Regions from separate parts of the Mitsuokella apri genome, predicted to be linked through region 2. Evidence: riboswitches for the same ligand, from Rfam matches in the RefSeq annotation. Region 2 holds a riboswitch; the other holds the start of a gene.
The links. A riboswitch is a leader RNA that binds a small molecule or an ion and turns the genes downstream of it on or off. The one in region 2 is predicted to bind molybdenum cofactor.
Positions count from the first base shown of each region.

Region 1 (14,892 bases), on a different contig from region 2:
ATCCTGATTAGGAGGGAACCAGAATGAATACAAGACAGAAAGCCCTGCGTACAGGAGCTGTTTTCATCGCTCTGCTCGTCATTGCCGGGGTGCTTTTACTGTACAAGGGAAATGATGCCGTGGCACTTGGCATGGAGAAAAAAGAGGGGATTTTGACGGCGGAACAGGTCAAGATGTCGTTCGACAGCGTGAGCGGCCGCCTTGTCAATGAAGCCGTCAAGGAAGGCGATACAGTCAAGGCCGGTGATGTCGTCATGGAGCTCGATTCGACGGATACGGACCTTTCCATTGCCAAGACAAAAGCCCAGATTGCGCAGCTCGACGCACAGATTCGTTCGACGGGCGGCTCGCAGTCGGTCAATTTCATGAAAGCCGATAATGATGAACAGCAGAGCTTCCGCCAGATTGACCAGCAGCGGGCAGCTGTGGCCTCGGCGCAGGCGACACTCAAGAACAGCCGCATTGACTATAACCGCAAGTCGGAACTCCTCGCGGCCGGTGCCATCGCCAAATCCCAGCTCGATGATGCTGAGATGGCTTTAAATGTCGCCGAAGCCAATGTCGCGCAGCAGCAGGAACTTTTAAGCAAGCTATTGTCGGGTGCACAGGACACGGGCGATACGGATTCTTTGAATCTGCCGACTATCGCGCAGCAGCGTCAGTCGGCCAGCAATATGAGCAATGATATCGACGCGCTGCAGCAGCAGAAACAAGCCCTTGAAGTGCAGCTCAAACAGCTTGAGGTGCAGAAGGAACGCCTGACGCTGCGTGCACCGGAAGACGGACGCATCATCAAGGTGCTCGCGAAAGAAGGCGAGATGGTCGCGGCCGGCACGCCTGTCCTGCTGCTTGAGAGCGACCGCAGCTATTATGACATCTATATCAGCGAGAAGCAGGCGCAGGGCCTCTCGGAGGGCGATACCATCACAGGACGTACCGTTGCCGGCGATAAGGCAGTGCCGGGAACGATCAAGCTTTTGACCAAAGCCCCGGGATTTGCTGACCTTAAGCAGTCGCGTGAAAAAGGTCAGGCCGACCTCACGGCTTTTCAGGTCCGCATCTATGTAGACCCGCAGGATGGCGTCGTGCCGGGCATGACGATTGGGGTGAACGAACGTGAATTCACTAAGAGATGAACTTCATTTCCTGTTTTCCGGACAGGGGATGCCTTATGAAAAAGTCTGCCTGACGGTAGCGGCTGTTGTCAGCATCGTCCTCGGGCTCATGCTCAGCAGCAATTTTTCCCACGATGCCAAAGTGGCGGTCATCGACCTCGATAATTCGGCGTACAGCCATGAACTCACAAGCCGCATCGATGCTTCTGAATACATGAAGGTCACGGCTGTTTTGAATACGCCCATGAATCCGACAGAACTTTTTTACCGCGATCAGGCCATCGCCGTCATTTATTTTCCGCGCGGGCTCGAAAAAGACCGTTATACGGGCACGGAGAATCATGTAGGCGTTTTTTACGACAACACGAATACGGCTCAGACGGCCGATGTCAAAGCGGCGCTCAATGAAATCATCGGTCTCGATAATGCGGCCGAAGCAGGCGACCCCGGCAGTACGAATGATACCTTGAGCGGCACCATAAGCCTCGCAGACCGCAATCTTTTCAATCCGAATGGTTCCAATTACAATGTCGAAGTGCAGGGCTTCCTGTTCTTCTTCGGCTCAATGTTTTTCACATTTGCGACCATCGGCATGGTGCCGCGGCTCCGTCTCACACATCAGCTCGATAAAATCCTTCTGGAGGGAACGCCGTGGGATATCATCGTGCGGCTCGTACCGTATGGTGCCTGTCTTGCTGTTTCCTTTGTTTTCGGCATGGCTATCCTGAGAATAACAGGTGATATGACGTTTTCCGGCAGCCTGCTGACATTTCTTTTTTTGCAGATTTTTTATGTACTGACTGTCGGCATGCTCAGCGTGCTGTTTGGCTGGACGGCAGCAAACCCCGGCATTGCGTCCTCGCGTATGATTCTCTTTATTCCGGGCGGCTTTATCTTCGGCGGTCCGACGGGGCCGATGTCGTTTTATCCGGACTGGGTCCTGTATCTTGCGCATCTTTTCCCTTTGACTTGGGAATTCCATTTTGTGCGTGATATTATCGCGCGCGGTGCGGGCTTCATGGATATCTCGAAGGAGTTCGGCGCTTTCCTGCTCTACATGGCTGTCGTGGCGATTTTGTTCTGTGCAAAATTCTTTGCTGCAAGGCGTTCACTCCTGAAGCATCAGGCACAGGAAACGAAACATCAGGAAAAAATCAAGGAAATCGTCGCGGCCGAGCGGGCGGCACAGGAATCGTAAGGCAGGAAAAGGATAGAAAAGAGAGGGGAAGGATTTATCATGACGGCAAGGGAAAAGCTTATCGAGGAAATACAGTCAAGGCCGAAACAGGCCATTGCGTGTGAACGCATCCTCGTGCCGACGGATGGCTCGGGTCAGGCCTTCAAGGCCGTCAATGAGGCCATTCATATGGCGGCGGTCACGGGCGCGCATCTAACCATTTTGATGGTCGTCGACCTCAACAAGCAGGTATCGGCCTTTGAGCAGGTCAGCCTCAGCGGCTATGTGCCGGCCGAGCTCAAGGTTTCGGCGTATCAGTTCCTGGCTGACCTCATGCACATCGTACCGCCGGAAATCAAGGCGAGAACGCGCGTTGAGGTCGGCAATCCCGGCGAAAAAATCTGCGAAGTGGCGGAAGAGGAGCAGAGCGACCTCATCATCATGGGGTCGCGCGGCTTCGGCACGTTCCGCAGCATGCTCGTTGGCTCCGTCTCGCATTATGTCCTGCAGCAGTCGCCGTGTCCTGTGCTCATCGTCAAGGGCATGCCCGACGATTGGGATGAAGAGGACAGCTACCTTGCGCAGCACGATGAGTGAGCTGTACTTTATAAAAAAAGAGAAATATATCATTAAAATGCCATTTCTTGTAAAATGTATCTACAGGAAATGGCATTTTGGTTGTATAATAGAGAAGTATTCGCTAAAAATTTTGGGAGAGAAACGTTATGCATGCAGAATATCTGATGGGCAATGAGGCCATCGGCATGGGGGCTGTGGCAGCCGGCGTCCGCGTGGTCGCGGGCTATCCGGGCACACCTTCGACCGAGGTTCTCGAGACAATTGCCAAACACAATCCAGATGGACAGATTCATGTGGAATGGTCGACGAATGAGAAAGCCGGCATGGAAGTCGCAGCCGGAGCGGCGTATTCCGGCGCGAGAGCGTTGGTCACGATGAAACAGGTCGGACTCAATGTGGCGTCGGATCCTCTGATGAGCCTTGAGTACCTCGGTGTTAAGGGCGGCATGGTCGTGCTGGTTGCCGATGACCCGGGCCCGATTTCTTCGCAGACCGAGCAGGATACGCGTCATTTTGCTTCATTTGCGAAAGTACCGTGCTTTGACCCGTCGAGTGTGCAGGAAGCCTATGACATGATTCAGGAGGCCTTCGACTTTTCGGAGCGATATCACACACCGGTGTTTTTGCGTCCGACTACGCGCATTGACCATGGCTACGCCTCGATTGAAGTCAAAGATGAGGATGAATATAAAAAGACGGAGCCTGAGGGCTTCGTGCGGGACCCTGCGCGCTGGGTCATCTTCCCGCGCCTCTCGTACCGGGCACATCAGGAAATTGAACGGCGCAATGCAGAGCTCGGGATGGTCCTCTCTAATTACAAACGCAATCATATCGAGCCGGCCGCGGAAAAAAACTGCCGCCGCGGCATTGCCGCGCAGGGTGTCAGCTACGCGTATGCGGTGGAAGCGCTGAATGAGCGCGAAGAAGCGGCACCGCGCGTCCTGAAGGTCGCAACGCCATTCCCGTTTCCTGAAAAACTCGCTGTTGAATTCCTGCAGGGGCTTGATGAAGTTCTCTGTCTTGAGGAGCTTGACCCCGTCATTGAGCGCGAACTCATCTTCCTCTGCGGCAAATATCAGCTGCCTGTAAAGATTCGCGGCAAACTCACGGGCGATGTCAAGACGGCCGGCGAGAATACACGCGATACGATTTATGATGATATCGCGAGGTTTATGAGCTGGCCGCAGGCAGAAAACGCAGAGCTGCCGGAGCCCCCGGTTTCTGTCGTGCGTCCGCCTGTCCTCTGTGCCGGCTGTCCGCACCGCGCTTCTTTTTATGCGGTCAAACGCGCGATGAAAGGGCAGAAGAGCGTTTTCTGCGGCGATATCGGCTGTTATACGCTCGGCAATGCCATGCCTCTTGACATGGTCGATACCTGTCTCTGCATGGGTGCGGGCATCAACATCGCGCAGGGCATCGGGGCGGTGACACCGGACATGAAGTGCTTTGCCTTTGTCGGCGATTCGACCTTCTTTGCCTCGTCGATTACGGGCATCATCAACGGCGTCTACAATCAGGCCGATTTGACGGTCTGCATTCTCGACAATTCAACTACGGCCATGACGGGCCACCAGCCGCATCCGGGCACGGGCCATACGATGATGGGCCAGATTGTCGACAAAGTTTCGATAGAAGATACGCTGCACGGCATCGGCGTCAAGACAGTCCGCACCGTGGACCCGCTTGACCTCAAAGCGGCGATTGCGGCAGTAAAAGAAGTCGCTGCTGAAAAAGGCGTCAAGGCCATTATCTTCAAATCGCCGTGCATCGCCCTCGTCAAGCCTTTGGGCAAAGCCGAGGTTCTGCAGGATGCCTGCCGCAAATGCAGGAAGTGCATCCGCGAAATCGGCTGTCCGGGCATTGTCGTCGAAGATAGCAAAATCATGATTGATGATTCACAGTGCACGGGCTGCGGCATCTGCGCCGATATCTGTCCGTTCGATGCCATCGAGGTCACGCCGTTTGCACATACACATAAAGGAGGGCAAAAGTGATGCAGAAAAATATCATCCTGACGGGCGTGGGCGGTCAGGGCACAGTCCTCGCGTCCAAGCTCATCGCGGCGGCATCTATGAAAAAGGGCCTGCCTGTCATGAGTGCCGAGACCATCGGCATGGCGCAGAAGGGCGGCTCCGTTTTCAGCCATCTGCGCATCGGTGAGGGGATAAAGAGTCCGATGATTCGCCGCGGCACGGCTGACCTTCTGCTGGCCTTTGAGCCGGCCGAGGCCGTACGCATGCTGCCCTACCTTAAAAAAGGCGGCATGGTCGTCGTCAATTCGCATCCCATCATGCCGGTGACGGCAGCCCTTAAGGGCACGGCTTATACGGGCAAAGAGATGGTCGCGTATCTTCAGGAACATGCCGAGCACGTGTTAGTCATCGACGGTCAGGCTGCGGCAGCCGTCATCGGCAATCCGAAGACGCTCAACGTCATCATGCTCGGCGCGGCCCTCGAGAGCGGGGCGCTGGACTTTCTGACGGAAGAGGATGTCCTGCAGGCCATCCGCGAAAAGGTCAAGCCGGCCTATGTAAAGCTCAATGAAAAAGCACTGCGCTATGCCTTTGAGCTGGCCAAAGCATAAATCTTTAATAAGGCAGGTATTATATTATGGAAATATCAAATGAACAGCTCGCTTATGTCAACGAACGCATCAAACAGCTTTTAAAGGCCGACAGCTTCTACGGCAAGCGCCTGCGCGAATACGGCATCGACCATGTGGATTCGGCAGAGGATTTTAAGAAACTGCCGTTCTCCGAGAAAAAAGACTTAAGAGACGCCTACCCCCTTGGCCTTATGAGCGTGCCGGAAGAAAAAATCGTGCGCATGCATTCGTCTTCGGGCACGACCGGCAAACCCGTCATCATCCCTTATACGCAGAAAGACGTTGACGACTGGGCCACGCAGTTTGCCCGCTGCTATGCGATGGCGGGCGTCACGAACCGCGACCGCGTACAGATTACGCCGGGCTACGGCCTCTGGACGGCCGGTATCGGCTTTCAGGCAGGCTGCGAGAAGCTCGGGGCCATGGCTGTGCCGATGGGACCGGGCAATACGGAAAAACAACTGCAGATGATGATGGACATGAAGAGTACGGTCCTCTGCGCGACGAGCTCGTATGCCCTGCTGCTTGCCGAAGAAATCGAGAAACGCGGCATTCGCGATAAGATTCATCTGCGCAAAGGCGTCATCGGCTCGGAGCGCTGGAGCGAGAAAATGCGCAAATCCATCTGCGACAAGCTCGGCATCGATGCCTATGACATCTACGGCCTAACCGAGGTCTACGGCCCGGGCATCGGCATCAGCTGCGATGCGCACGATGGCATCCATTATTGGGATGACTTCATTTATCTCGAAATCATTGACCCGCATACGGGCGAAAACCTGCCGGACGGCGAATGGGGCGAAATCGTCATCACGACGCTGAAGAAAGAAGGCGCGCCGCTCATCCGTTTCCGCACGCACGACCTTTCGCGCATCATTCCGGGCGACTGCCCCTGCGGCAGCAAGTTTCCGCGCATCGACACAATTCAGGGCCGCACGGATGATATGGTCAAGATTAAGGGCGTCAATCTCTTCCCTGCGCAGATTGAAGAAATTCTCAAGACTTTCCCCGAGGTTTCGAGTGAATATCAGATTCATATTTCGCATCTCGATGGCAAGGATACGATGCGCCTTTATGTTGAGACGAACGGCAGCGTCGACTTCCTCGAGCTGGCCAAGCGCATTGCTGAGCGCGTCAAGAGCCGCATCGGCTTTACGCCGCTCGTCAAAGTCGTCGAAATCGGCGTTCTGCCGCGCTCCGAAAAGAAGACGAAGCGCGTGATTGATACGCGTTATGAATGAGCTTACGACCATCTGGCCCGACTTTGCCCCTGACTTTTTTTGCAAGGCCAATCTCTGTCAGCACAGCTGCTGCCGCGGCTGGGAAATCGATATCGACGCCGCTGCGGCTGAGTGGTATCAGCTCCTGGACGGCAAAATCGGGGCAGAACTCCGGAAAAATATCGTGCAGGCGGAGGATGGGACGTATTCATTCCGTCTGACAAAAGACGAACGCTGTCCATTTTTGCGAAGAGACGGTCTCTGCCGCCTGATTCTGGAACTTGGCGAAGATGCCCTCTGCGAAATCTGCACGATGCATCCGCGCTTTTTTGTCCTTTGCGGTGATGTGGAGCTCGCGGGCTTTGGCCTTGCCTGCGAAAAGACGGTGGAGCTGCTGCTGGCGGAAAAAGAGCCGCTGACATTTTACCGTGAAGGAAATGAACAGGAAAAAATCACCTTTGCGGAACTTGTTTCGCAGCTCGGACTTCGGGAGAGAAATGAGGAAGATGAGTCTGTGCCATCTTTTTCCTTTCAGCCAAAGTTTGATGCGGAAAAAATCCGTCAGCTGCTCCTGCTCATGCAGAAGACAGAACCCATCGACGAAGTTTGGACGGAGCACATCCATTTTCTGCTTCAGGAAAAAGAGCGGGCAGAAAAATGCTGGCGGAAATATGCCGAGCTTTATGATGCTGCCGCTTTTGAACGCATTTTTCAGTATATTGCTTACCGTCAGCTTGGTCAGGCAGAAGATTATGGGATAAATGCCATTTGCCGATATGCCCGTAAGAATACCATGTATATCTTTCTCGAGGCAGCTGTGACAGGAAATCTCCCTGAAGCGGTGCGCCGCTGGTCGGAGCAGATCGAATACAGTGAGGAAAATACTGCGTTCTTGTTACGGACAGCGGGGAAGAGCGAAAACTAAAAAAAGACACGCCTGCATGACTTTTCATGCGGGCGTGTCTTTTTTATGCAGAGGGCACAGGGTAATCTTTCAGCAGCTCTTCGCGGATAAATTTCATGACGAGACGCAAATCCTTGGAAAGCTGCCGGTTTTTCTTCGTAATGAGACAGCTCGTCAGGGAAAGCGGCTCGTCGAAAGGGATGGTCACGACATTTTCAAGGGAGACGACGGCCTGTTCAAAAAGGATACTCGGTGCCGTATGGGCACGCAGCAGGCTGTAGAGTGTGGAAAGATGCGGGGAATAATAGAGGGCATTGAGCTCTAAATGCCGGTCGGCCATGGTGCGCGTCAAAAGGCGTGTGACAAAAAATTCTTCGGAGAGCAGGACTAAAGGACCTTTTGTGGCTTCGGCCAGACTGATGCTCTGGAGTCCTGCCAAAGGATGCCCCTTCCAGACAACGAATTTAATTGGACGCGAATTGACGCGGCGGTAATGGAGGTCCGGCAGGGTTTCGCCGTCGTAATTGACGATGGCGAGATCGACTTTTTCTTCGCGTACAAGTCGGGCCGACTCAAGGCCGGATGGTTCGACAATGTCGAGCTGGATCTCCGGATATCGCGGACAGAAGTCATTTAAAAGTCGCGGGATGATAAAAGAAGCCTGCTGCTGGGGAATGGCCATTTTCAGTTTGCCATGGCGGCGCGCCATTTCCCGCACATCATCTTCAAAGACATCGACTTCGCGCAAAAGTGCCGTGACTTTTTGGGCGAGCTTCTGTCCGTCCTGACTGATCATGATGTTGCGGCCGCTGCGAACAAAGAGATTCAGCCCCGTTTCTTCCTCAATGGTCTGGATGGCCTGACTCAGCGTCGACTGCGCGATGTGGAGCTCGGATGCTGCGTGGGTGATATTCTGCAGGCGGCAGACCGTCAAAAAATAGCGCATCTGCAAGAGTGTCATGTGAGAAATCTCCTTTCTTTTCTGTTCAATCCCCTGTAACATAATTTATATACCGTTATCGTAACGTAGTCCCATGGAAAAATCAATCGGTAAAACCGATTATAATATCAAATTTAACCGTTTTTCAAGCAGCTTTGAATATGGCATAATAAAGATGTCGAAAGAAAGAGGTTCTCAAGTAAGGCCTTCCATAATAATAGAGAGAATCTGCAAAAGAGATTGGAGTGAACCATCATGAAAACGAAAAATATTGTCTATGGTGTTATTGCAGCGGCTCTGCTCATCATGCCAGCCTGTGCAAACTTGGCTGCTGCTGGTACAGAAGCAAATGCCTATGGTGTAAAAGAAGCTCCAGCTATTTATACAGAAGCTTCCAGTTATGCTGGCAACACGATGTCCGCTGACCTCATGCTCGAGCAGCCGGCCGCAGACCGTTAATTTCATTTTTTGCATACCCTCCGCAGGCGGTTCCCCACAAACAGCCTGCAAAGCAGGATACCCACACAAGCAGAAGAGCTGTCTTGTACATTCCGTGTACGAGGCAGCTCTTTTTCTTGCCTGAAACCGGATACATCCGTAAAATAGAAGTGCATAGAAAGAAAAGTCAGGGGGATTGTGAGATGGCAGGAAAGAAACTCGTCATGCATGTCGATATGGATGCATTCTTTGCTTCGATTGAACAGCACGACCATGCGGAGTACCGCGGCAAACCGCTGATTGTCGGCGGTCTTTCGGGGCGCGGCGTCGTTTCGACCTGTTCGTATGAAGCGAGAAAATATGGCGTGCATTCCGCCATGCCGATTGTCAGAGCAAAGAGACTCTGTCCGCAGGGAATTTATATAGAAGGAAATTACAGGCATTACCGTGAGGTTTCGGCGGAGATTTTCGCGATTTTTGCGCGCTATGCGCCGGTCGTTGAGCCTTTGTCCATCGATGAAGCCTTCCTTGACCTCACGGGCATGGAACTTCTGATGAAGTCGCCGCGTGCCTATGCAGAAAAGCTCAAGCGGGAAATCAAAAAAAAGACGGGGCTTGTCGCCTCAGTCGGCCTCGCCCCGAATAAATTCCTCGCCAAACTCGCTTCCGACCTCGACAAGCCGGATGGGCTTGTCATCATCACGGAAGAAAACAAACAAAAAGTACTCGACCCGCTGCCCGTCAGCCGCATCTGGGGCGTGGGCAAAAAGACAGCAGCTGTTTTACAGGGCATGTACATCCGCACGATTGGGCAGCTGCGCCGAGTGCCGCGGGAAAATTTAGCGGCAAAACTCGGCGCGCATATGGCCGACCATCTGCTGCAGCTGGCACAGGGCATCGATAACCGCGAAGTTGCTCCGCGCGAGCCTGCCAAATCCATTGGCAAGGAAGTGACTTTTCCGAGGGATATCCATGGCGATGCGGATGTAGAAAAAGTTTTGCTGGCCCTGGCGGAAAAAGTCGGCTACCGCCTGCGAAAGCAGGCACTTAAAGGACGTACCATACAGCTGAAGCTCAGGCTCGGCAATTTCCAGACGTATACGAGGAGCCGGACACTTTATGAGGCGACCTGTTACGATGAGGAAATTTATCAGACGGCGCGGGAACTTTATCGGGGGATGCACGTGCAGCAGGGCATTCGTCTGCTCGGGATTTCGGTTTCGGGGTTTGATGACTCCGGCAGCATGTCGCTCTTTCACGATGAAGCGCGCAAAGAGAATCTTTATGCTGCCATCGATAAAATCAAGCAGCGCTTTGGTGAACAGGGCATCACGAAGGCGCATCTTCTCAAACATGATGAAGTGTGAAAAAAGTTATAGGAAAGCAAGTCTGAATTTGTTACAATAGATAAAGATATCATACGACTCCGAGCGAAATCCGCTACGGCCGTCTTCATGGGGATGGCTATGCGGACGAGCCAGGGTTTCGGTGGAAACGCCGGGGCCTTCCGTGATTGAAAAGGGGCGAATGTAAGGGGCGAAGACCATCCTTTTGCAATTGCGGAGGGGTGGTCTTTTTATATAGTTAGGAGAATGGCGCAATGAAAGAAATGAAAACGGTCGATGCGGTGGGACAGGTACTCTGTCAGGATATCACGCAGATTATCCGCGGCGTGACGAAGGATGCGCGTTTTCGCAAGGGCCATGTGATTGCGGAAGAAGATATTCCTGTGCTGCTGTCGCTCGGCAAGGATCACATCTACATCTGGGATGAAGATGATACAGAGATGCATGAGAACGAAGCGGCCGATGTCCTGCGTCAGCTCTGCCAGAATGAGCATATGAGAGCGACAGAGCCAAAGGAAGGCAAGATTGAGCTTGTCGCAGAATGTGACGGTGTCTTTCAGATTGATGAGGACCGTTTTGATGCGGTCAATGACCTCGATGACATCACGATTGCGACGCTTGCGCAGAATATGCCCGTAAAGAAAGGCACGAAGCTTGCAGGCATGCGCGTGACGCCATTGTTTATCGCACGGGAAAAAATGGAAGAGGTGCGCCGCGTGGCAGGCGATAAGCCGCTTCTCCGTCTGCTGCCGTATCGCAAAGACCTCAAAGTCGGCGTGGTCACGACGGGGACGGAAGTTTTTCTCGGCCGCATTAAGGACACGTTCACACCGGTCATTGAAGCCAAGCTCAATAAATTTGGCCTGACTATAAGTGAACACAGACTTTCTGACGATGTGACAGAGCATACAAAAGCGGCCATCACGGAACTCCTTGACCTCGGCATGGACATCATCCTCTGCACGGGCGGCATGAGCGTCGACCCTGACGACCGCACGCCTGCAGCCATCCGCGATGCCGGCGTCAAGATCGTGACGTACGGGGCACCGGTGCTGCCGGGCGCGATGTATCTCTTGGGGTATGCGGAACGCGAAGGCCGCACGGTCACGGTCATGGGCCTGCCGGGCTGTGTCATGTACGATAACGCGACGGTTTTTGACATGATTCTGCCGCGCGCCATTGCCGGTGACAAGGTAACGCGCCGCGAAATCCGCCATTTCGGCATTGGCGGCCTCTGCATGCGCTGCAAGGTCTGCCATTATCCGATTTGCCCGTTCCAGAAATAAGCGAGGTATTTATGCAGGACATTTCATTAGAGCAGGCCATCGAAGTGCTGCTCGAGCATACGAAAAAAATCGAACGGACGGAAGAAGTGCCCATTTTGGAGGCCTTGGGGCGCGTGCTGGCCGAAGATGCCGTTGCCTCGTTTGACAATCCGCCGTTTGACCGTTCGCCGCTGGATGGCTATACATTTGCGTCCGGCCGGACAAAAGGTGCAACAAAGGAGAATCCTGCTTCGTTTGCTATTATTGGCGAAGAATGTGCAGGCGACTTCTTTGCAGAAGCGGTTCCTGCGGGCTCGGCCCTGCGCCTGATGACGGGCGCGGCCATTCCTCGTGGCTGTGACTGCGTCGTGCGTCAGGAGGATGTGACGATAGAAAATGGCCGACTGCTCGTGCCGTATGAACTCCATCATCACGAGAATTACTGCTTTGCCGGCGAAGACGTCAAAAAGGGGACGCTGCTTGTAAAAAAAGGCACGGAGCTTACGGCTGCGCACCTCGGCGTACTCGCGAGCCTCGGCTTCGGCAAAGTCAAAGTCCTGGCGCGCCCGCGCATTGCAATCGCGAGCACGGGCGATGAGCTCGTACTGCCGGGCGAGCCTTTGCAGCCCGGAAAAATCTACAACAGCAATCTTTACGTCTTAGCGGGACGTTTGCAGGAAATGGGCTTTCGGCCGGAAGTTCTCGGTATTCTGCCTGATGACGTCAATGAGGCTGCCGCATTTATCGACAGCTGGCGCGGCAAGGTCGACCTGTTCCTGACGACGGGCGGTGTTTCGGTCGGCAAGAAGGACATTATGCACGGTGTCGTCAAGAAAATCGGCACACGCCTGTTCTGGCGCGTCTGCATCAAGCCGGGAGCACCTGTCATCGCGTATACGGCGGGCGATATGCTCGGCATCGCGCTTTCGGGCAATCCGTTTGCTTCCTATGCGACGTTTGAGCTTTTGGTAAGACAGGTACTCTCGAAATTCTCGGGACGTACAGATGTCTGCTATACGCCTGTGGAAGGCTATTTGGCCGACAAATTCCCGAAGCCGAGTTATGGCCGCCGCTTTATCCGCGCGCACTATGCAGATGGCGTTTTCAAGATTCCATCGCAGCACGATTCGGGTTCGCTGTTTTCGGCTGCCGGCTGCAATGCGCTCATCGATATTCCTGCTGGCACAGGGCCGTTGCCGGCTGGTTCGCGTGTCAAAGGTGTTCTTTTGTGAGGAAACGCTCATGTACGATCAGTATAAACGGAAAATAGAATACGTGCGCATCTCGCTGACGGACCGCTGCAATCTTCGCTGCCGCTACTGCATGCCCGAAGAGGGCATCGAAAAAATGCGCCATGAGGACATCCTGACGTTTGACGAAATCATCCGCATCGTGCGGGGCCTTGCCGCGCTTGGCGTGCGCAAGGTGCGGCTGACGGGCGGCGAGCCTCTCGTGCGCCGCAATATCGTCGAACTTGTGCGCGAAATTCATAAAATTGAGGGCATTCGGCAGATTGCCCTGACAACGAACGGCGTTTTGCTGGCCGATCTGGCAGATGAACTCGTCAAGGCGGGGCTTACGGGAGTCAATATCAGCATCGACACCCTGAAGGCTGCCACCTTTGCGGATATCACGCGGCGCCCTGTTTTTGCGCGTGTGGAAGCGGGCATTGAGGCTGTGCACGAGGCGGGGCTTCGAGATGTCAAGTTCAACTGTGTGCCGATACAGGGCGTCAATGAGGCGGAACTGCCAGCTCTCGTCGAGCACTTCACGCATCTTCGTCCTTGGAAATTCCGCTTCATTGAGCTCATGCCGATTGGCTGTGCGTATGAAGCCGGACTCAAGGGCATTCCTATGGCAGAAGTTCGTCAAACCCTGGAAAATGCGTTTGGCAGGCTTCGTCCTGTGCCGGCAGCTTCCGGTGTATGCGGACCTGCTGCGTATTATCAGGCTGCCGGTTTTCGCGGACAGGTTGGCTTCATCGACGCGATGGAGCATAAATTCTGCTCATCGTGCAATCGCGTGCGCCTGACAGCGGAAGGATTTTTGAAACTCTGCCTCAACGCAAAGACCGGCCTTGATTTAAGGTCACTGCTGCGTTCCGGTATCAGTGATGAAAATCTGCGGCTGGCCCTGCAGCAGGCGATTTATCATAAGCCGGAAGAGCATTTTTTTAAGACCGCTGCGTATCAGGAAAAGGACAGCCGCGCCATGTATCAGGTCGGCGGCTGATTTCATAAATAGTGAGTATCGAGTATAGTATAATGGAGGATTTCTCATGGGAACAATCAAGGCACTCTGCATCAGCGAAAAAAAAGGCACACTCAAGACGCCGATTCACAAGGCCCTCTTTCATACGGAATGGGGCATGGTCGGGGATGCTCATGCGGGCCGCTGGCATCGTCAGGTCAGTCTCTTGGGCTTGGCGGAGATTGAAGAATTCCGCAAACGCGGCGTCGATGTCAAATTCGGCGCCTTTGGCGAGAATATTGTTGCGGATGGTTTTCGTTTCAAGGAGCTGCCAATCGGTACGCGCCTGCGCGCCGGCGATGTTTATCTGGAAATCACGCAGATTGGCAAGCAGTGTCATAAGAGCTGTGCCATAAGGAGTCAGGTCGGCGACTGCATCATGCCGCGCGAGGGTGTTTTTGCGCGCGTGCTGCATGGCGGCTGGCTTGAAGAAGGCGACGAGCTCGAGCTCTTTACGGGCAAACTGCCTCTCGATGCGGCCATCATCACGGCCAGCGACAAGGGCAGCAAGGGACTGCGCGAAGACACGAGCGGAGCAAAAGTACAGGAAATGCTCGAAGCGGCCGGCTACACCGTGGCAGAGAAAATTATTCTGCCGGACGAGCAGCAGGACATCGAGCACAAAATGCGTTCGTTTGGCGACCTCGGCATCGGTCTCGTCGTGACGACGGGCGGCACGGGCTTTTCCGTGCGCGATGTGACGCCGGAGGCGACACTGGCTGTCTGTGAGCGTTTAGCTCCCGGCATTCCCGAGGCCATGCGTGCACTCTCTATGCAGGTCACGCACCGTGCGATGCTGAGTCGCGCGCAGGCCGGCATTTACAAGCGTACGCTCATCGTCAATCTGCCGGGCAGCCGCAAGGCCGTCGAGGAATGTCTGGGCTTTATCCTGCCGGAACTGCAGCACGGCCTTGATATCCTGCGCGGCGATGCGAGCGAATGTGCGCGCAAATAAGAGGGTGACAGCGTGAATTTTTCGGATATTGCCCTGCTCATCATCGCGGGCGGCAAAAGTTCGCGTATGGGCAGGGACAAGCGCTTTTTGTCATTTGC
Region 1 is NZ_JBHYRS010000007.1:7,303-22,194, forward strand. It holds gene ACE419_RS09265 (HlyD family secretion protein) at 24-1,136, shown strand; gene ACE419_RS09270 (ABC transporter permease) at 1,117-2,313, shown strand; gene ACE419_RS09275 (universal stress protein) at 2,353-2,889, shown strand; gene iorA (indolepyruvate ferredoxin oxidoreductase subunit alpha) at 3,018-4,865, shown strand; gene ACE419_RS09285 (2-oxoacid:acceptor oxidoreductase family protein) at 4,865-5,455, shown strand; gene ACE419_RS09290 (phenylacetate--CoA ligase family protein) at 5,482-6,717, shown strand; gene fliB (flagellin lysine-N-methylase) at 6,698-7,621, shown strand; gene ACE419_RS09300 (LysR family transcriptional regulator) at 7,665-8,561, opposite strand; gene ACE419_RS09305 (hypothetical protein) at 8,796-8,999, shown strand; gene ACE419_RS09310 (DNA polymerase IV) at 9,182-10,345, shown strand; molybdenum cofactor riboswitch at 10,391-10,518, shown strand; gene ACE419_RS09315 (molybdopterin-binding protein) at 10,579-11,610, shown strand; gene ACE419_RS09320 (molybdopterin molybdotransferase MoeA) at 11,622-12,821, shown strand; gene moaA (GTP 3',8-cyclase MoaA) at 12,832-13,821, shown strand; gene ACE419_RS09330 (molybdenum cofactor synthesis domain-containing protein) at 13,868-14,794, shown strand; gene mobB (molybdopterin-guanine dinucleotide biosynthesis protein B) at 14,807-14,892, shown strand, end outside.
Region 1: another riboswitch for molybdenum cofactor. It lies ahead of ACE419_RS09315 (molybdopterin-binding protein); the one in region 2 lies ahead of modA (molybdate ABC transporter substrate-binding protein).

Region 2 (14,892 bases):
AAGGTCCGCGAGATGGTCCGCAAGATGGTCAAGCTTGGCCATGCTTCGACCATCGAGCACGTCTCCTTCACGTTTGGCATTGAAGGCGTTTCGCGCGTGCTGACGCATCAGCTCGTGCGCCACCGCATCGCGTCGTACGACCAGCAGTCGCAGCGCTATGTGGCAGCGCATGGTTTTAAGTACATCACGCCGCCGACCATCGCGGAAAAGCCTGAGGCCAAGGCAAAATACGACGCCCTGATGGAAGAAATCCGCAGGACGTATGACGAGCTCACGGAGATGGGCGTGCCCAAAGAAGATGCGCGCTATGTTCTCGCCAACGCGGCCGAGACGAAAATCCTCGTGACGATGAATGCCAGGTCACTTCTGCATTTCTTCAATCTGCGCTGCTGCAACCGCGCGCAGTGGGAAATCCGCGAGATGGCGTACAAGATGCTCGCCGAGGTCAAGAAAGTCGCGCCGACGCTGTTCCACAATGCCGGTGCGAGCTGCGTCAATACGGGCCGCTGCCCGGAAGGCGATATGACCTGCGGCAAATTGGCTGAGATGCTGAAGCTCAGAGAAAAGGACTGAGGCCTATGGAACGAAAAGAACGCAGATACGAAGAAAAGAAAAAGCCGCGTCCGCAGGAAAGCCGCGGCCGCCGAAAAAATAACTTTCAGCATCCGGAGAGAAACCACAGGCAGGAGGACCGTCCGGCAAAAGATTGGCGGGCAGAAAAGCGCCGGTCAAATCCCGAGCAGGCAATGAATCCCCATCGGGAAGAGCCGCGCGAGTTGCCGGATGACGTTCTCATCGGACGCAACGCCGTGACCGAGGCCTTGAAGGCAGGCCGCGGCATCAACAAGATTTTGCTTGCCAATGGCGACAGGGAAGGCTCCATCACGGAGATTGCCGCCCTCGCCAAAGAGCGCGGCATCGTCGTGCAGTATGTCGAACGCGCGAAAATTGAGGCTCTTGCGGGCGGGCACCGTCATCAGGGCGTTTTGGCCTATGTGGCGCCGGTGCCGTATGTCGAGCTTGACGACATCCTCAAGGCTGCCGAGGAAAAAGGCGAGGCGCCGTTTCTCGTACTGCTCGATGAACTCGAGGACCCGCACAACCTCGGCGCCCTGCTGCGCACGGCCGATGCGACCGGCGTGCATGGCATCCTGATTCCGAAACGCCGCAGCGTTTCCCTGAATGCCACGGTCGCCAAGACTTCGGCCGGTGCCGTTGAATACGTCCCCGTGGCCCGCATCGGCAATATCGCGCAGACCATCAAGAAGCTCAAGGAAAAGGGCTTCTGGGTGGCCGGTGCCGATATGGACGGCGAGAAAGCCTACTATGAGGCCGACCTCACGGGCCCGCTCGTGCTCGTTGTCGGCAGCGAGGGCAGGGGCATGAGCCGCTTGACCAAAGAAGCCTGCGACTTCATTGTCAGCATGCCGATGGTCGGCCGCATCAATTCGCTCAATGCCTCGGTCGCCGGCTCCATCCTCATGTACGAATCCATGCGTCAGCGCCTGGCAAAGAAGCGGGCTTCATCTTGAGCTTTTAGGGGAAAGAGCGTATAATCGAATTTATGAAGGGATTTTAGGGAAGTTTATAAGGATACGTGTTTGTCATAAAAAAAGGAGAAAGTGCGATGGCAGAAGCAGCAGACACGGATATCATGGAGGACATGTACCGTGGATATGAAAATCTGACGGACGAAGAAATCCTGCTTGATATCAAGGAACATAACAACAAGGTCGCACTGGATTATCTGATCAACAAGTACCGGAATTTTGTCCGGGCTAAGGCACGTTCGTATTTTCTCATCGGTGCGGACCGCGAGGACATCGTGCAGGAGGGCATGATTGGCTTTTACAAGGCCATTCGTGACTTCCGCGATGACAAGCTCTCGTCGTTCCGCGCCTTTGCGGAGCTTTGCGTGACGCGTCAGATCATCACGGCCATCAAGACGGCGACCCGTCAAAAACACATACCGCTCAACTCATACGTTTCACTCAATAAGCCGATTTACGACGAGGATTCAGACCGTACACTGCTCGACATCATTTCGGGGGCTAAGGTGTCGGACCCTGAGGAACTTGTCATCAGTCAGGAGGAATTTGTCGACATCGAGAAAAAGATGGAGGAGATTCTTTCAGACCTTGAGTGGAAGGTACTCATGAGCTATCTTGATGGCAAATCCTATCAGGAAATCGCAGAAGACCTAGGACGTCATGTCAAGAGCATCGACAATGCCCTGCAGCGTGTCAAGCGCAAGCTCGAGAAATACATGGAGACGCGCAGCGATGACATTGACCTCAATACCATCTACAAGGGGCTGTCGTCCATCAATCGCCGGCTGCGTGCGGCCGATGGCGGCAAGGACGTTGCTCCCTGAGGTTCTGTGATTTCAGCAGTTCATGATTGACAATTTCATATGAGGGCACAGGTGGCGCCATATGGCGCTGAAAAGAGAAGCCGGTATAAGCCGGCGCGGTCCCGCCACTGTAAGGGAAGCGAATCTGCATAGTTACGTCACTGGAAAATTTCTGGGAAGGCGCAGAGGAGCGATGAACCGAGCCAGGAGAACTGCCTGTCCGAAAATCACCGTTACGACCTGCGAGCGATGGGAAGGCGATTGCTATCAGCAAAGCTGTGTCTTTGTGGTACAGTTTTTTACGATAGGAAGGCTTTTTTCGCATGCGTGCGAAAAGAGCCTTTTTTATTTCTATATGGTTTGTCGAAGGAGGAAAAAAATGAAACATTGGCAGAAAATGCTGGCGGCCGGTCTCGTATGCACGGCTGCCTTCGGCTGGAATCAGGCTGTGACAGAGGCTTCGTACCAGCTCAATCCGGAAGTGAAGAACGCGACGATGGCCCTGAAACAGGCTTCAGAAATCGGCGTGCTCAAGAATGAGAACCCCGAACTTAAAGATACGGCCAATAAAGATGCGATTGTCGTCATGACGTTTGGCACGACGTACAAGGACACGCGCGCCAAGACGATTGATGCAACCGTCAATGCCATCAAGGCTGCCCATCCGGGCGTCAAGGTCGTGACGGCCTACACGTCACACATCATCATCGACCGCGTGGCGAAAAAAGAAGGCATCAAGTTCCCGACGCCGGAGGAAGCCCTGCAGCAGCTCAAGGCCGATGGCTACAGCCGCGTCGCGCTCGTCTCGCTCGATGTCATCCCAGGCATGGAGTACAACTACGACCTCGGCGTCTATCAGAACTACAAGGACCAGTTCAAGAAAATGACGCTCGGCACGTCGCTGATGTACTGGCAGGGACAGGAAAACCAGCCGGACGATGTTACGGAGACCATCAAGGCACTGGCCACGCAGTTCCCAAAACAGGGCAAACACGATGCCATCCTCATCATGGCGCACGGCACGCCGCAGGTTTCGAACGCCTATTATTCCGTCATTCAGGCGAAAATCGATGAGCTTGGTTACAAGAATGTCTTTGTCTACACGGTCGAAGGCTGGCCATCGCTTGCGACGGTCATGCCGAAGCTCAAGGCAAATGGCATCAAGCACGTCACGCTGATGCCGATGATGATGGTCGCCGGTGACCATGCCAACAATGATATGGCAGGCTCTGACCCGGATTCGCATAAATCCATCCTCGAAGCCGCCGGCTATAAAGTCGATGCCTACATCCACGGCATCGGCGAGAACAAGGCCATCCAGGACCTCTATCTCGAGCGCGCCAACGACGCTTGGAATGCTTTGGAAGCAAAATAATTTGCAGTCGTTCTGACTTTTTATTTCCATATCACACATCTGAAAAATCCGTCTCTCGGCAGGCGGATTTTTTATTTTATGCGATAAACCCGGACAAATGTGAAAAAAATCATCGTGAAGTGATATAGTTTTCTGCTATAATAATAAAGTCGATACTCCGAGCGAAAATCTCTAAGGACGATGAGTCTACGAGATTGAGCCTGGGTAAAACCCACAGGGAAATATTAGAAATGATATTTCCTTCCGTTCTTGAAAAGGAGAATGTATATGAAGAAACTGTTTGCCCTGATGGCGGTCTGCCTTTTGGCCCTGGTGACGGGCTGCGGCGGCAGTCAGAATGCCAGTGAAACGAAATCGTCGTCGTCGCAGGAGCCTGTGGAGCTCCATGTTTCGGCGGCAGCGAGCCTCACGGATGTCATGAATGAAATCGGTGCGGATTACGAAAAAGAGCATCCGAATGTCAAAGTCGTATTCAACTACGGCAGTTCGGGTGCCCTGCAGCAGGCCATCGAGAATGGCGGCAATGCCGACCTGTTCTTCTCGGCTGCGCAGAAGCAGATGGATGCCCTCGACAAGAAGGGCCTGCTCGCTGACGGCACGCGCAAGGACCTGCTGCAGAATGAGGTCGTGCTGATTGTACCGAAAGAAGGCGGCAAGGACATCACTTCCTTTGACCAGCTGACGAGCGGCCAGCTCCAGCATATCGCCCTCGGTGAACCGAAAGGCGTACCGGTCGGTCAGTATTCGGAAGAAATCCTCACGAAGCTCGGCATCCTCGATGATGTCAAAGCCAAGGCCGTTTATGGCTCCGATGTGCGTCAGGTCCTCGCCTGGGTCGCTTCGGGCGAAGCCGATGCCGGCCTTGTCTACGCCACGGATGCTGCCATTTCGGGCGATGTCCGCATCGCAGCCAAGGCTCCTGCGGGCACGCATAAGGATATCATTTATCCGGCAGCCATCCTGAAGGACACGAAACATCTCGATACGGCAAAGGATTTTCTCGCTTTTGTAACGAATGATAAAAACAAGGAACGCTTTGCAAAATACGGTTTCGAGGTAAAGTGAAAATGACATATGCACCGCTTCTCATCACGCTGAAAACGGCCGTGGTGGCAACGGTGGCAACATTTTTTCTCGGCATCGGCCTGGCTCTGGCCGTCGCGCGCATGCGGCGGTTTCAGGGTCTTGCCGATGCCGTTATTACGCTGCCGCTGGTTCTGCCGCCGACCGTCGTTGGTTTTTTTCTGCTGCTGGCCTTTGGCAGGCGCAGTTTCATTGGCAGATTTCTGCTGCAGTTTGATATTACGATTGTCTTTACCTGGAAGGCTGCGGTCATGGCGGCCGTCATCGTCTCGCTGCCTTTGATGTACCGCACGGCGCGCGGGGCTTTTGAGCAGATTGACCCGAATATCTTAGGTGCGGCACGCACGCTCGGGGTCTCGGAATGGCGCATTTTCTGGCATGTGCTCGTGCCGAATGCGCGCTCAGGCATCTTAGCCGGCCTCGTGCTGGCGTTTACGCGCGCACTCGGCGAATTCGGTGCGACCATCATGTTCGCCGGCAATATCCCGGGCGTCACGCAGACGATGAGCACGGCGGTTTATGCGGCTGTGCAGGCTAACGACTACGACTTGGCATTCGAGTGGGCCGTGGTCATCATCATTTTTTCGCTCGTCTTTGTCAGCCTGATGAACATCGTGATTTCGCGCACGGGTGTGCCGCAGAGCAGGAGGCTGTAATGGAACTGCTTGTTAATATCGAAAAGAAACTGCGCAATTTTACGCTGCGGGCTGATTTTGCCGTGCGCGATGAGGTTTTTGCCCTGCTCGGGGCATCCGGCTGCGGCAAGAGCATGACGCTGAAGTGCATCGCGGGGCTCGAGCGGCCGGACAGGGGACGCATCGTGCTTGACGGCCGCGTGCTCTTTGACAGCGAAAAAGGGATCAACCTTTCGCCGCAGCAGCGTCAGGTCGGCTATCTCTTCCAGAATTTTGCCCTTTTCCCGAATATGACGATTGCCGACAATATCCGCTTTGTGGCAAAGGGCAGCCAGGCGGAGCGCGAACGGCGCGTGCGCGAGAATCTCGCGCGCTTCGATTTGACGGAGCTCGGTGAGGCATATCCTGCGGAACTTTCGGGCGGCCAGCAGCAGCGTGCGGCCCTTGCGCGCATTTTGGCGGCCGAGGCCAAGATTCTCCTGCTTGACGAGCCGTTCTCGGCCCTTGACCATTACCTCAAATGGAAGCTCGAGCTCGAACTCCGCGAGGTGCTGAAGGCGTACGGCGGGGCCGCGATGCTCGTCTCGCATGACCGCGGCGAGGTCTACCGCCTTGCTGACCGCGCAGCCGTCATCGACCGCGGCCAAATGCAGCCCGTGCGTACGCGCGATGAACTCTTCCAAAATCCGGAAACGCTGGCGGCAACGCTTTTGACGGGCTGCAAGAATGTTTCCAAGGCACATAAACTTGCCGATAACCTGGTGGAAGCGGAAGACTGGCAGCTGCCCCTGCATACGGAGGGAGAGGTCAGTCCAAATCTTTCCTATGTCGGACTGCGCGCGCATTTCTTTGCCTACCGCGAAGAAGGCGAGAGCCCTGAAAAAAATATCTTCCGCATGGAAGTCACGGATGTCATCGAGGACACGTTCTCGTATCTCATCATGGTGCGCCGCGCCGGCACGAATGCCCGCCGCATCCGCTGGGAGCTGCCGAAGGAGGAATGGCAGCGCATTGCGGCGGCGAAACTCTCGCTTTATTTTCCTCCTGAAAAAATCATTTTGATGGATTCCTGAGACAAAGAGGATTTCCATGTTTCTTCCTAGAAAAATATCCTATAAGCAGAATAGGATATTTTTTTATTTGGAACGGAACTATTATTTTGCTGGCAGACCTCAGAATTGCAGTACGCAAAGAATTGGGAGGGGGATTTTCATGAAACGAAAACAGAAGGGCATCCTTGCTGTCATTCTCATACTGCTCATCGGCGTCGGGATTTATGCCTATGAGCAGCATGAAGAAGCGGCCCGAAAAGCCGCTGCCCAGACACTCACGCTTTCGGGCAATGTCGATGTGCGTGAAGTGACACTGGCGTTCCGTGAGAGCGACCGCGTCAAGGATATTCTCGTCGAAGAGGGGGATACGGTCGAGGAGGGACAGGTCCTCGCGCGGCTCGATACAGATGAGCTGAACATCAATCTGCGCAAGACAAAGGCGCAGATCGCCGCGCAGGAGAGCACCGTCAATAAACTCCACAACGGCACGCGCTCAGAAGAAATCGCGCAGGCCCAGCAGAAACTCAAGGCTGCGCAGGCCGCTGCCTCGAACGCACAGGGCATATACGAACGCCGTCAGGCCGTCTATGACAGCGTGCAGGGCGTCAGCGAGCAGGACCTCGACAATGCGCGCTCGCAGGCCGAAGCCAAGCAGGCCGAGGTCGATGAGGCCAAAGAAGCGCTCAATGAAGCTTTAAACGGCCCGCGTTCTGAGGATATTCAGGCCGCAGAAGCCCAGCTGCAGGCCCTTGAGGAAGAAAAATCGCGTGAGGAATATTTGCTTTCGCAGTACGAGCTGCGCGCGCCCATGAAGGGCGTCATCCGCTCGCGCCTCCTGGAACCCGGTGATATGGCCTCGCCTTCGACGCCTGTCTTTAAGCTTTCGCTGCTCGACAAGAAATGGGTCCGCGCCTATGTCAAAGAAGACGACCTCGGCAAGATTTATGAGGGACAGACTGCCAAGGTCTACATTGACAGCCAGAAGGATAAGCCCCTCACGGGACAGATTGGCTACATCGCGGACACAGCAGAGTTTACGCCTAAGACCGTACAGACGGACGAACTGCGCACGGCCCTCGTCTACGAGGTGCGCATTTATGTCGACGATGATGATAATGTCCTGCGCCTCGGTATGCCTGCGACGGTCAAGATTGCACTTTGAGCGGAGGTGATCGCATGGAGATCATCGAAGCAAAGGGACTCACGAAGATTTTTACCCTGAAAGATGGGACGGAGGTCAGAGCCCTGTCAGGCATCGACCTTGAGGTGCCGGAAGGACAGCTTACGGCACTCGTCGGGCCTGACGGCGCCGGCAAGACGACACTCATGCGCCTCGTCTGCGGGCTGATGACGAAAACTTCCGGGACCTTGCAGGTCGTGGGGCTTGATGTCACGGAAAAGCCGCAGGCCGTACAGGACCTTTTAAGTTATATGCCGCAGAAGTTCGGCCTCTATGAGGATTTGACCGTGCAGGAAAATCTCGACCTCTACGCGGACCTGCACGGCGTGCCGCAGGATATAAGGGAGCAGCGCTTTGCGCATCTCCTCGCGATGACGGAGCTCGCGCCTTTTACGAAGCGTCTCGCGGGCAAGCTTTCGGGCGGCATGAAGCAGAAACTCGGCCTTGCCTGTACGCTCGTGCGCTCGCCGAAGCTATTGCTGCTCGACGAGCCGACGGTCGGCGTCGACCCGCTCTCGCGCCGCGAGCTCTGGCAGATTCTGCAGCAGCTCGTTCATGAGGAGCGTTTGTCGGTGCTCGTGAGTACGGCTTATATGGAAGAAGCGGCACTTTGCGAAAAAGTCTACGTGCTCAATCACGGCCATTTCCTGAAAATCGGCACACCGGATGAACTGCGCGAGGTGGCCAAGGGGACCTGCTACAAGGTGACGCCGCCCGCGGGTATGCCCCTGCGTTCGCTGCAGAGCCGTCTGCTCGCGGAAAAAGACGTCATCGATGCCGTGCCGTCGGGCGGTGTCGTGCGCTTCATCACGCGCGGAAATCCGGACGAGCTGGCGCCTTTAAAGCGTCGTTCCTTAAGGGCAGAGGCCATCGAGCCGCGCCTTGAGGACGGTTTTATGACGCTTCTCAAAGAGGATGAAAACAAGGCAGGACAGCCTGTAAGTCAGGCCGCTGCCTCAGCCGAAAATATGGGTGCATTTTCGGGCCGTTCCCCGATGGATGCGCCTGTGGAGATTGAAGTACAGGACCTTGTGCGCAAGTTCGGCGACTTTACGGCCGTCTCGCATACTTCGTTTTCCGTTCACCGCGGCGAGGTCTTCGGTCTGCTCGGCCCAAACGGCGCGGGCAAAACCACGACGTTCCGCATGCTCTGCGGCCTTTTGCCGGCGACGAGCGGCAAACTCTCGGTCGCGGGTGTCAATCTGCGCACGGCGCGCATCGAGGCGCGCGCGAAAGTCGGCTATGTCGCGCAGAAATTTTCCTTATACAGCAGCCTTTCTGTTTATGAGAATCTGCGGTTTTTTGGTGGGGCCTACGGCCTTTTTGGCGCGCATCTTTACGAGCGTATTCAGGCGGTCATGCAGGAATTCCATCTGCAGGACGTGGCGGACCACGCGGCCGGCAGCCTGCCGGGCGGCTATAAGCAGCGCCTTTCGATGGCCGCGGCTCTCATCCACGAGCCCAAGATATTATTCCTTGATGAACCGACGAGCGGCATCGACCCGCTGGCCCGCCGCACGTTCTGGCGTGAAATCACGGCTCTTTCAGAGAAAGGCACGACCATCATCATCACGACGCATTTCATGGAAGAAGCCGAATACTGCGACCGCTTCATGATACAGGACCACGGCAAAATGCTCGTGCTCGGCAGTCCGGCCGAAATCCGGCAGCGCATGCATTTAGGCGCGGCGACGATGGACGATATTTTTGTGGCCATTGTTGAAAGGTCGCGTGCTGAGAAAAATGAAGCAAAGGGGGCGGAGTCATGATGACAAGTGGATTCTGGCGGCGTCTGCTCGCGCTCATACGCAAGGAGACGCGCGAACTCCTGCGCGACAACAGCAGTCTGGCTTTGGGCGTTGTCCTGCCTTTGGTGCTCATTCTCATCATTGGCTATGGCATGAGCCTTGATGTCAAGAATGTACCCACGGCCGTGGTCATCGAGGACAGCTCGCCGCTCGCGCGTCAGGCCGTGAGCTTTACGCAGGGCTCAGAGTATTTTCAGCCCGTCTTTGTCCCGTCCCTGCAGGAAGGCGAAGCGATGATACGAAAGCACAAGGTCGATGCGATGCTCGTCGTGCCGCCTGACTTTTCGGCGCGTTTTGCCGAGGGCAAAGGCAAACTGCAGGTTATCCTCAACGGCACGGAAGCGACGACGGCCATGAGTGCGCAGGGGTATTTTGAAGCGGGCATCCTGACGTGGGCCGCGTCAGAAGGCGCGAAGCACGGCCTGGCGGCCGGCGGCATCGAGATTGTCCCGCGCATCTGGTTCAATGATGCGAATACGAGCACGTGGTTTTACGTGCCGGGCATTCTCATGCTCGTGCTGACCATCAGCGGCGTGTTCCTGACTTCCGTCGTCATGGCGCGCGAATGGGAGCGCGGTACGTTTGAGTCGCTTTTTGTCACGCCGATGAAGATTTTGGAGCTGATTCTCGCGAAGACCATTCCGTACTTTGTCATCGCCATGATTGGCATGCTGCTCTGTCTGGTGGTTGGCCGTGAACTTTACGACCTGCCGATGCGCGGTTCGCTCGTACTGATTATCGGCGAGTCGATGCTCTACCTCGTCGTATCGCTTGGCATTGGCCTCGTCATCTCAGCCCTGACGAAAAATCAGTTCCTCGCGTGCCATGTCTCGCTGATGATCAGCTTCCTGCCGTCGGTCGTGCTGTCGGGCTTCCTGTTTGACCTGCACGCGGAGCCCGCGGCGATTCGCGTCGTCAGCAGCCTTATCCCGACGACGTATTACCTCGAGCTCATGAAATCGCTGTTTCTGTCGGGCAATTACTGGCCGCTCATTGCGCGCGACACGGCGATTCTCGTCTTATTTGCGCTGTTTTTCCTCGGCTGGGCCTTTCATATGACGCGGAAGAAGGTGGAGCCATGAATTTTTCGCTGCAGCGTTTCCTGCGCCATCTTTATTTCATCTGCCAGAAAGAGCTGCTGTCGCTTTTTAAGGACCCGCGCATGCGCACGCAGCTGGTCATGCCGGTTATTATTGAAGGTTTTTTGTTCGGCTATGCGGCCAATTACAATATCGAGGAAGTGCCGTATGCCGTCGTCGACAATTCGGCGACAGCATCTTCGCGTGATTTTCTTGCACATATCGCCGGTGCTCCGACGTTTTCGTGCTATGCGGTCTGCGGCAATGTGCAGGAAGTCAGCACGCTCATCGATGCCGGTGACGTCCTCGGCGGCGTCATTGTGCCCGAAGACTTCGAGAAAAAACTGGAACATGGGGAACAGGCTCCCGTGCAGGTCATCACGGATGGGCGCAATCCGATGATTGCGGGCATGGTCAAGAGCTACATCACGCAGATTGCCGCTTCGTGGAGTGAGGAAAAAGGCTATGCCAGCCTGCCCGTTTCCATCGAGACGCGCACGTGGTTCAATCCGAACCAGCTCTCGCGCTGGACGTTCCTGCCTTCCTTCCTCGCGATGATTGCCTTTGTGCAGGTCATGTTCCTCGCGGGCCTCTCGATTGCGAAGGAGCGTGAGCAGGGGACGTTTGACCAGTTGCTCGTCACGCCGTTCTCGCCGACGGAAATTCTCATCGGCAAGGCGACGCCGCCGGTGCTCGTCGGCCTGTTTCAGGCCGCGATGGTCTTCCTCATTGCGCGGTTTTGGTTCGAGGTACCGTTTGCCGGTAGTCTGTTCACGCTGTTTTTGACGCTGTTTATCTTCATGGTCAGCACGACGGGGCTTGGCCTTTCCATTTCGTCGGTCGCGAAGAACATGCAGCAGGTCCTCGTCTATCTGCTCGTGCTCATGATTCCGATGGTGCTGCTGTCGGGCCTCGTGACGCCGGTCAACAACATGCCGGAGTTTCTGCAGGTCATCACGTATGCCGACCCGATGCGCTTTGTCATCGATGCCGTGCGCCGCATTTATCTGGAGGGTGCAGGGCTCACGGAGATTGCCGGCGACTTCGTGCCGATGGTGGCCGTCGCGGCTCTGACGATGCCGCTGGCCGGCTGGCTGTTCCGCCATAAGACAACGTAATTTCAGTCATTTATTTTGCATAAAACACAAAGACACGCTTGACCGCCAACGCGGCACAGCGTGTCTTTGTGTTTGAGAAATGTGAAAGAAATAAGAAATGAAGGATGGGCAAAATTAGAAGAATGTGTGTACCACGAGGTACGAGAGCGCACCCATCAGGGCGGTGCAGGGGATGGTCATGACCCAGGCCGTGACCATCTGGCGTGCAACATCCCAATGAACAGCTTTGACACGCTCGGCAGAACCGACGCCCATGATGGAGCCGGAGACGACGTGCGTCGTGGAAACCGGCAGATGCATGAGCGTAGCGGAAAAGATGACGAGCGAGGAGTTGAGGTCGGCAGCGAAGCCGTGAATCGGATGCATCTTGAAGATTTTGCCGCCGACTGTGCGGATGATTTTCCAGCCGCCGACGCTCGTGCCGCAGGCCATGGCCGCAGCGCAGAGCAGTTTGACGATATCCGGTACTTCAAGTGTGCCGATGAAACCGCCGGACAGCAGGGCGAGGGTGATGATACCCATGGATTTCTGCGCATCGTTCGAGCCGTGCGAGAAGGCCATGAGTGCGGCCGAGAGAACCTGCAGGCGGTTGGCCGTGAGGTTGACGCGGGCCGGTTTATACGAATGACAGATGGCAAAGACGATTTTCATAAGGATGTAGCCGCAGATCATCGCCGCCACCGGGGAAATAATCAGGGAAAGGACGATTTTGAGAATGCCCCAGCCGTTGAGTGCGGAAATGCCGGCCGAGACGATGACGGCACCGATGATGCCGCCAATCAGGGCGTGGGAAGAGCTCGACGGCATGCCGAACCACCACGTGACGAGGTTCCAGATGATGGCGCCGATGAGGCCGGCGACAATCGTGACTTCGGTAATCATCGAAGCCGACATGACGATGTCGCCGCCGATGGTCTTGGCGACGCCCGTGGAAATCATGGCGCCGAGAAAGTTCAGCACAGCCGTGCCAATGATGGCGACGCCGGGGCGGATGGCACGCGTCGAGACGCAGGTCGCGATGGCGTTCGCCGTATCGTGGAAGCCGTTGATAAAGTCGAAAGTCAGCGCGAGGATGACGACGAGGATGATGAGTGACGTATCAGGCATACTTCATCGTCACCTCTTTAATGATGTTGGAGAGTTCTTCGACTTTGTCGGCCGTATCTTCAAGCGTAGCTAAAATATCTTTCCAGCGGATGACATCGAAAAGGTCTTTCGTGCCATCGAACAGGTCGGAAATCTCTTCGCGGTAGATGTGGTCGACTTCGGATTCGAGCTTGCCGAGGTGGTCGGCGCGGGCCATGAGCTCGGCTTCATTGCGGTCGATGTTCTTCAGCAGGGAGAACAGGACCTTGAGTTCCTCCGACATCGTGACGATCTGGGCCATGATTTTGCCGGCCGAAGAAATCAGCGTATCGATATGGTACATGTTCAGACGCATCAGGGCACCCTGCAGGCAGTCGATGCATTCCTCGAGATGGCAGGTAAGGCGGTAAAAGTCCTCGCGGTCAATCGGTGTGATGAAGATGACCGACAGCTTGTGGATGATATCCTGATTAATCGCGTCGGATTTATGCTCGAGATTGACGATGTCATCGAGATGCTGCGGCAGCTTCTTGATATCGGTCATGGCTTCCTGCGCAATCAGAGCCCCGCGGTGAAAATTCTCGGCGTTTTCCATCAGGTAGTCAAAGAACTCCTCATGCTTGTTACTGATACTGAACATTATGTTTCCTCCTTTGTATTTGCCTTCAGTCTAACAGGTATCGTCAGGCGAATTGCAAAGGATTTGTTAACATCTTGTTAACAATTAAGAAATGAAATTCATTCCGAATAAAAAAGACTGCCGTCAGCAGACAGCAGTCTTTAAAAATAGAGCAGCCAAATTATTTGATTTTGGCGTGCTCGGCGATGAATTTTTCGACATGGGCGAGGTGCGGATTCTTGCGCAGCGTTTCCGGCTCGTAGGTGATCAGCATGCCGCCGGTCGGCAGGGAGACAAGTGCATCCTTGATTCCCGCAAATGACTTGACGAAATCGGTCAGCTGCTTCGCAAGTTTTTCGTTGCCGGCGAGCGCGAGATTGTAGACGCGCACGCGGCCGGGCAGATAGCTCTGGATGTCCGTACCGGCGAGGAAGGCGTGCAGGGAAATATCCTCGGCCTTGTCCGCAGCTTTTTTGGCCGTGCGTCCCACGATGCTCGTGACATCGTGTTTCATCTTGCCGGCGTGCTGCAGGCCGTGCAGGATGGACAGAGCGCCCCAGACCGCGCCGCAGGCAATGTGGACTTTCTTGCCGGCAAAAATCGTCGCGATGGTCGCAAGGCCGCTGACCGTCAGGGGCAGGCCGAGAGGCAGCCGCTTAAATTTTTCATTTACTTCACGTACACTCATAAAGATTCCTCCTTGACCGAAGCCTGTTTTCGGTATATGAGAATTATTCGCCGTCTTTTGGGGAAATCCTCTCCAAACACCTTTTCAGATAGAAAATTTTGTGCGAAAATAAAAGGTACTGTATGCATGCCAGCATGGCTGCAGAGAAAGGCAGTTTATATTGATATGATAGAACTCAACCACCTTGTCAAGAAATTCCCGCATCAAGATAAGTCCGGGAAAGAAATTTGGAAAACTGCGGTCAGGGATTTGACTTTGTCCGTAGAAAAAGGAGAAATCTTCGGCCTCTTGGGCCCGAATGGCGCCGGCAAGACCACGACCATCCGCATGATGACCATGCAGACAAAGCCGACGGGCGGCACGATTCTCTACGACGGGCTCAATACGAGTACGAATGCCAGGGAAATCAAATCGCTTATCGGCGTCGTGCCGCAGCATGTCAATTTCGATCAGGACCTCACGGTCGGGGAAAACCTCGAACTGCACGCAAGACTCCATCATATGGGCAAAAAGGAACGCGAAGCGCGCATCGAGGAGCTCCTGCGCTATGTCGAGCTCACGGATGTCATCAACGACGGCGTGCGCCGGCTGTCGGGCGGCATGAAGCGCCGCCTGCTCATCATGCGCGCACTCATACACAAACCGCGCATCCTGTTTCTCGATGAGCCGACCGTGGCTCTTGACCCGCAGGTCCGGCGCCGCATCTGGTCGCTCGTGCGCGATATGGCAAAAAACGGCGTGACGGTTTTCCTGACGACGCATTATATTGAAGAGGCCGAAGCCCTCTGCGACCGCGTGGCGATTCTCGCGAAAGGC
Region 2 is NZ_JBHYRS010000001.1:306,545-321,436, reverse strand. It holds gene thyX (FAD-dependent thymidylate synthase) at 1-573, shown strand, start outside; gene rlmB (23S rRNA (guanosine(2251)-2'-O)-methyltransferase RlmB) at 747-1,532, shown strand; gene sigH (RNA polymerase sporulation sigma factor SigH) at 1,628-2,374, shown strand; cobalamin riboswitch at 2,407-2,587, shown strand; gene ACE419_RS01530 (sirohydrochlorin cobaltochelatase) at 2,733-3,728, shown strand; molybdenum cofactor riboswitch at 3,872-4,004, shown strand; gene modA (molybdate ABC transporter substrate-binding protein) at 3,990-4,793, shown strand; gene modB (molybdate ABC transporter permease subunit) at 4,796-5,467, shown strand; gene ACE419_RS01515 (sulfate/molybdate ABC transporter ATP-binding protein) at 5,467-6,519, shown strand; gene ACE419_RS01510 (HlyD family secretion protein) at 6,659-7,660, shown strand; gene ACE419_RS01505 (ATP-binding cassette domain-containing protein) at 7,675-9,447, shown strand; gene ACE419_RS01500 (ABC transporter permease) at 9,444-10,568, shown strand; gene ACE419_RS01495 (ABC transporter permease) at 10,565-11,683, shown strand; gene ACE419_RS01490 (inorganic phosphate transporter) at 11,798-12,790, opposite strand; gene ACE419_RS01485 (DUF47 domain-containing protein) at 12,783-13,409, opposite strand; gene ACE419_RS01480 (HMA2 domain-containing protein) at 13,570-14,076, opposite strand; gene ACE419_RS01475 (ABC transporter ATP-binding protein) at 14,242-14,892, shown strand, end outside.